DNA from 2 places in the Rhizobium sp. BK591 genome. Region 1 is predicted to be linked to the other one. Evidence: riboswitches for the same ligand, from Rfam matches in the RefSeq annotation. Region 1 holds a riboswitch; the other holds the start of a gene.
The links. Region 1 has a riboswitch for FMN ahead of FHX10_RS03495 (6,7-dimethyl-8-ribityllumazine synthase). Riboswitches for the same ligand answer to the same signal wherever they lie in the genome.
Positions count from the first base shown of each region.

Region 2: it holds a riboswitch for FMN, as region 1 does, so the genes downstream of both, FHX10_RS14480 (DMT family transporter) here and FHX10_RS03495 (6,7-dimethyl-8-ribityllumazine synthase) in region 1, are expected to answer to the same signal.

Region 1 is NZ_JACIAZ010000001.1:734,671-738,072, reverse strand. Features, by position in the region: gene FHX10_RS03510 (hypothetical protein) at 133-357, shown strand; gene FHX10_RS03505 (GCG_CRPN prefix-to-repeats domain-containing protein) at 576-884, opposite strand; gene FHX10_RS03500 (SRPBCC domain-containing protein) at 1,070-1,516, opposite strand; FMN riboswitch at 1,776-1,918, shown strand; gene FHX10_RS03495 (6,7-dimethyl-8-ribityllumazine synthase) at 1,997-2,431, shown strand; gene FHX10_RS03490 (VOC family protein) at 2,714-3,402, shown strand, end outside.
Region 2 is NZ_JACIAZ010000003.1:293,840-297,241, reverse strand. Features, by position in the region: gene FHX10_RS14485 (esterase-like activity of phytase family protein) at 1-399, opposite strand, end outside; gene FHX10_RS14480 (DMT family transporter) at 495-1,394, opposite strand; FMN riboswitch at 1,489-1,747, opposite strand; gene hupB (DNA-binding protein HupB) at 1,887-2,162, opposite strand; gene lon (endopeptidase La) at 2,369-3,402, opposite strand, start outside.

The DNA of each region.
Region 1 (3,402 bases):
GCCTGTAAAAGGCGTCGGCATCGCCTGTCGAAAACCGTCCAGCGCGGTGGAAAACAAAAAATAAACACTTTAAACTTGCGCGACTTTGATTCCATTATAGGATCGTTCGTCATCGTGTGATTGAGGGGTACGATGGGCACGATATTCTGGCCGAAAGATCCGCTGGATGGGGATGACATGACGCTGCTGACGTCGATCCTCCGGCGATGGTGCGAAAGATATCAGGTCGAGCTGACGGCGGAGGAGAGCAGCCGTAAGGCGAAGGAACTCGTCGAATGGTTCGAATTCGGCGTCAAGGATCCTGTCGAGCTTGAAGAACTGATCGACGGCAAGTACTGGCTCGTCAGCAGTATTTGACCATATCGGACAAATGCAGAGAACGCTGCCTGTCAGCGTCGGCGAAGCCGTTTCATCAGAAAAGGCCGGGCGAAAATCGCTCCGGCCTTCGTCCATCTCGATCTCATGCATGTCGCCCAAAAGTGCGCAGCGGTTTTGGGACAACGACATGCATAAATCAAAGACTTAAAGCGCGTCGCATGATTCCGGTTTGACGCGACGCGCTTTAAGCGAGACGTTTAGTCATCATCCCGCCAACGACGGTCGCGATCCCAGCGCCTCTCATGGCGCCAGCGCGGGCCATCCCAATCCCGGTGACGCCGCTCCCAGCCCCAGCGGGGCGGACCACCGTAGAAAGCGACCGGCGGCGGGCGGCGCCAGTTTCGCCGGCATTCGCCCCAGCGGGTCAGGTGCCAGCCGCGACCGCAGGCATAGTCGACCTTCGTCACATTGCTCTGCACATTGATTGTTCCAATCGGCATCGCCTCAGCTGTACCGATAGAGAGGCTGCCGGCAAGCAAGGCAGCCGCGATAGAAAGTGCCTTCATCGAGAACTCCATTTCAATCCAGCCGCAATCACTTTAGGAGCGCCAAATTGAACTGGAGATGAACTGCGCGTTCATGTTTGCGGGAGCAAAAGAAGCGCTTTCGGACAGCCGATCGCAGCGCCGGCCGGCAGTATTCCCCGATGCGGCAAACGCTTCCGGGCACCCTGCTGCCGGCGCAAAACCGTTCATGTCCTGCCGTAAAAAGGATCGGGACCCGGATCACGCCCGGCGGCAACATCGGTCAGCCGTCCGAGATAGTGGGCCCAGCCTTCCTCATGGCCGGCGCATTGGTCGGCGCTGGGCAGGCCGCTATGGGTGAGCCGCAGCAGCGTTCCGCCGCCCTGCTCGATGAGGTCGATCTCGACCAGGCTCGATCCCGGCGGCACCACTTCGCTGCCGTCCCAGCCGAAACTGTAGGCAAGGCGATGAACCGGTACCACCTCGCGAAACGAGCCGCGCGCAAAGCGGGCGCCGGTGACATTGACGAGATAGAGCCCGCCCGGTTGCGGCTCGACCTGCGCCTCCGTTCCCATCCAGCGCAGGATCTTCTCCGGATCGGTCATCAGCGCGAACACCGCAGCCGGCGGCGCCGCGATATGCGCCTCGCGGTGAACGACGAAAGATTCTGGCATCACTCCCTCCCATGGTGGCTGTCGCCTGCCCCGCCTCGGGCGAAGACGGCGTATCCTGTTCCGTCATGTTGTTCCGACGTGGATGTCCTCACCCGAGCATGTAGGCGCAAGCCCATCCTCAGCAAGAGGCATCGGCTGTTCGCCATCGACGGAGAAACGAAACCGCCACTTTGCGAGCCTTGATCCGCATCGACAGATTCATCGATCACGAAAGCATTTCCGACCTATTGCCAGCCCGCCGCCTTCCCCCTATTGTCGCCGCCGTTCTCAGGGCGGGGTGAAAGTCCCTACCGGCGGTATGCAGTTTCGATTGCGAGCCCGCGAGCGCCTTCTTAGGAAGGGTCAGCAGATCAGGTGAGATGCCTGAGCCGACGGTCATAGTCCGGATGAAAGAGAACGTACGTTCCTGCCGCCCTTGCGGCTGTCGGGAACGTTCGTGATCGCCTTGGGTGATGTGTCTGTTCGCCAAAGGAGATTACCATGACACCCACCCGCTACGCCTTCGTCAAAGCCAGCTGGCACGCCGACATCGTCGACCGCGCCCTTGATGGCTTCTATCAGCTCGTTCCGGCCGAGCAGGTCGATGTGTTCGATGTTCCCGGCGCATTCGAGATGCCGCTGCTGTCGCGCGATCTCGCCGCAACCGGGCGCTATGGCGCCGTCATTGCCGCCGCCTTCGTCGTCGACGGCGGCATTTACCGCCACGAATTCGTCGCGCAGGCCGTCGTCGATGGGCTGATGCGCGCCGGCATGGATACCGGCGTGCCGGTGCTGTCGGTTTCGCTGACGCCGCATCAGTATCAGGAAACCGAACACCACAAGCAGATCTACCGTGCGCACTTCATCGAAAAAGGGCGCGAGGCAGCAAAGGCAGCCCTGACGATCGGCAAAACCCGCGCAGCTCTCGCCGCGTAGTGGGATCCATCTTCCCGAACGCGGCTCGATGAGCCGCAACACAAGAGCGAAGACGGCGGGAACAAACCCGCCGCCTCACCGGATCGACTGACCTTGCCACCCCGCGGGTCGGAAACGACACGTCCGCGGATCGGAGCAACAGGCCTTGTGTCGCAGCGGAATCCGCCAATACCGGCCAAATCCGACAGAATAATTGATTCGACGGCCCGACCGCGCTGTGGTCCACTGACCGCTGACATGTATCGCCATTCTTAACGCATCCCAAACCCCATGGAGCTGAAGATGAGCAATGCACTGCGCAGCGAAACCCCCATGCAAACCCCAAAATCACAGCCTGTCGACACCAAGCTCGAGGTGGTCGTCATCCCCGTTTCCGATGTCGACCGCGCCAAACGTTTTTACGACGGCTTGGGTTGGCGGCTCGACGCCGACTTTGCAAATGACGCCGATTTCCGTGTGATCCAGTTTACCCCGCCCGGCTCCGGCTGCGCGATCATCTTCGGCAAGAATGTCACTGCCGCAGCCCCGGGTTCCGCCCAGGGACTCTACCTGGTCGTCTCCGATATCGAGGCTGCCCGTCGCGATCTGATCGCCCGCGGCGTCGAGGTCAGCGACGTGTTTCATGACGCTGCCGGCGTCTATGCCGGCAGGGACGAGCCCTATCTGTTCGGGCGGCTGCGCATCGCCGGCCGCGATCCCGAACATCGCAGCTACCGCTCCTTCGCCTCGTTCAAGGATCCGGACGGCAACGGCTGGCTGTTCCAGGAAGTCACCACGCGGCTGCCCGGACGCATCGACGCCGACGAAACGAAATTCACGACTTCCACCGAGCTTGCGGCAGCACTGCGCCGCGCGGCAACCGCCCACGGCGAACACGAGAAGCGAAACGGCGGCAAGCACGACGAAGGCTGGCCGGACTGGTACGCCGAATACATGGTCAGCGAACAGGCCGGCAAGCAGTTGCCGCTATA
Region 2 (3,402 bases), on a different contig from region 1:
CTTCCTGGTCGCGACATCGACGATCGCGAGACGCCCCGAGGGCTTTGCCTTGCTTTCGGAGGTGTTGACGGCGACGAGCGCCTTGCCGGCGCTCGAGGTGACCGAGGTCGGCTCACCGTCCATCATGACAGCGCCGCCGGCTTTCGGAGCCTTGGCGTCGGTGATGTCGATGAAGCCGATCGCGCCGAGCGGGCTGTCGCTATAGATCAGCGTGTTGCCGTCGTCGGTCGCAGTGATGATTTCGGCGGAGCTGACCGACAGCTTGTCCTTGTCATCAGGCAGGTTCTGGGCGACCGGGAAGGAAGCGATGCGGTTGAAAACTGGTTCGGCCGCGGCCGGAAAGGCGACGGATGCGAGAAGCACGGCAGCAAGCGCTGCCTTGCGCGATGAAATGGTCATGAAATCCCCCATGTGTCGAATATTCGAAACATGAGTTTTCTGCGGGAGCGGCATGACAGAGGCATGACAGAGGCGGCATTTTTCGCCGGATCACCTCAGGCGGGTTTGCGCTCCCTGCGCATCTCGTTTCGCATGATGAAAAGCGACGCGGAGAGGATCAGAGCCGCTCCCAACCAGAGATAACCCGCCGGCGCATAACCGAAGAACAGCCAACCGGCCAGCACGTTCAACGGCAGCTTCAGATCGTCGAAAGGCTGGACATAGGCGGCATCGGCTGCGGCATAGGCAAGAGTGAGGAAATACTGGGCTGCCGCGGTCAAAAGCCCCGCCAGCAGGAACAGGGCAAGGGTCGCCCCGGTCGGCACGGCAAAGCCTGCCGCGAGCGCCAGCCCGCCATTGATCGGCGTCAGCAGCACGAGCAGCCAGACGGTGATCGTCTCCGGTCGTTCGATGCCCGTCAGGCTCTTGGTGATCAGCGACGAGGCGCCCCATAATAGCGCCGAGAGCACGGGCAGGAGAGCCGCCCAGCCAAAACCGTCCGACCAGGGCTGCAGAATGATCATCGCTCCGGTGAAACCGGCCGCGGTCGCCGCCCAGCGGGCCGGGCCGACGCGCTCGCCAAGGAAAAGCCGGGCGCCCAGAATGATGAAGAAGGGTGAGGTCATCACCAATGCGATCGCCTGCCAGATCGGCACCGAAGCAAGGCCGGCGATCCAGGCCTCGACGCCGAGCGCGGCAAGTGCGACGCGCGCCAGGTGACGCCAGGGATAGCGCGTGCGCATCGCCGCAAGGCCGAGCCTGCGAAGGAAGGGCAGCGAGAACAGGAAAGCGAAGCCATATTGCCAGAAGGCGGCCGGGGCCGAGGGGAAGGCAAGCTTCATCGTCAGCCATTGGGTGACGACGTTGAGAAGCGAAAAAGCAATGCCGGCAAGGACCATCCAGAGGGCGCCGACAACGGCGCGAGACGGCTCTGCGGCTAGGGAAGTCTGATTCATGTCTCTCATCCGAAACCAGGGACCAACATAAATCAGGACGCATGAGCCACGACCAAGCGACACGGGGCAGACCCCTGCCCTTCGCACAGCCGACACTCATTCTCTTCCATCCGGACTTTAACCGTCGGCTCCGGAATCGCACCGGATCTGCTGACCCCTCCCCCGCTTCGACATGAGAGAAGGCGCTCGCGGGCTTGAGCCTACTGGATAATTTCCTTAAATCGGAACCGATTTAAGGGAAAAATTATGCAGCAACTTAAAATGCTACAGCGTCCTTTGCGCGTCTGAAAAGACGCGCGGCGCTGTAAACCCTTACCGCCGGTGGGGAGTTTCACCCCGCCCTGAGAACAGAAATGTCGTAGATCAAAGCCCGCGCGGCGGCAAGATCAACCAAAGCAAAAAGGTCCGGCAAAGCAAAAGGGGTCCGGCAAGCCGAACCCCTCTCAAATCCTGCACAACCGGTCTCGTTTCCGGTTGGCGGATAATCTCAGATCAGCCGTTGACGGCGTCCTTCAGGCCCTTGCCGGGCGTGAATTTCGGCACGTTGCGAGCCGGAATGTCGACTTCAGCGCCCGTGGACGGGTTACGGCCCTTCGTTGCAGCGCGATGAGAAACGGTGAAGCTGCCGAAACCCGCGAGGCGGATGTCGCCCTTGTTCTTGAGTTCAGCCTGGACAACGTCGAAAACCGCGTCAACAGCGGAAGCCGCGTCAGACTTCGTCAGTCCTGCCTTTTCGGCTACTGCGGACACGAGTTCATTCTTGTTCATGTTTCCACCCCTTTCTAAATGGTATGAAACGACTCAAATGTAAGCTAGGCGCAGAATAGGTTTCATCAGGCCCGCCGGAAACCCAAAAGCCCTGCAAATCAAGGAAAAGCAAGCGTCTACATGACGTTTTCACAAAAAAGGCTGGCGTTTCCGCCAGCCTTTTTGCGTGTTTTGTCCCAATGGGGCATAAATGTGGCACAGGCCACTCAATGCGCTATGGTTGCGCCCGTCTCATCGAGGCCTTCGACCGTTGCGATGACGGGCGTTTCCACCGTGCCGTCCCATTCGATCGGCTCCGGCCGCCGGATCAGCGCATGCTTGATCACCTCGCCCATGCGGGATACCGGGATGATCTCCATGTTGTTCTTCACATTATCCGGAATCTCCGCCAGGTCCTTGGCGTTTTCCTCCGGAATCAGCACCTTCTTGATGCCGCCGCGAAGCGCTGCGAGCAGCTTTTCCTTGAGACCGCCGATCGGCAGCACACGGCCGCGAAGGGTGATTTCACCGGTCATGGCCACATGCCTGCTCACCGGGATACCGGTCATGATCGAGACGATCGCGGTTGCCATGGCGACGCCGGCCGAGGGGCCGTCCTTCGGTGTCGCGCCTTCCGGCACGTGCACGTGGATGTCGCTCTTGTCGAAGCGCGGCGGCTCGATGCCGAAATCGACGGCGCGCGAGCGGACATAGGAGGCCGCTGCCGAGATCGATTCCTTCATGACGTCCTTCAGATTGCCGGTGACCGTCATGCGGCCCTTGCCCGGCATCATCACACCTTCGATGGTCAGCAGCTCGCCGCCGACCTCCGTCCAGGCAAGACCGGTCACGACGCCGACCTGATCCTCGCCCTCGGCTTCGCCATGGCGGAAGCGCGGGACGCCCAGATAGTCGGAGATGTTGGCGGCCGTCACGTGAACGGACTTCGTCTTGCCCTTGATGATCTCGGTGACCGCCTTGCGGGCGAGCTTCATCAATTCGCGTTCGAAGCTGCGGACACCGGCTTCGCGGGTGTACTGCTGGCTGATCGCCATCAGGGCGTCGTCGCTGACCGAGAATTCCTCCGGCTGCAACGCATGTTCCTTGATGGCCTTCGGCAGCAGGTGCCGCTTGGCGATCTCGCGCTTTTCATCCTCGGTGTAGCCGGCGATACGGATGATTTCCATGCGGTCCATCAGGGGTGCTGGAATGTTCAGCGTATTCGCCGTCGTGATGAACATCACGTCCGACAGGTCGTATT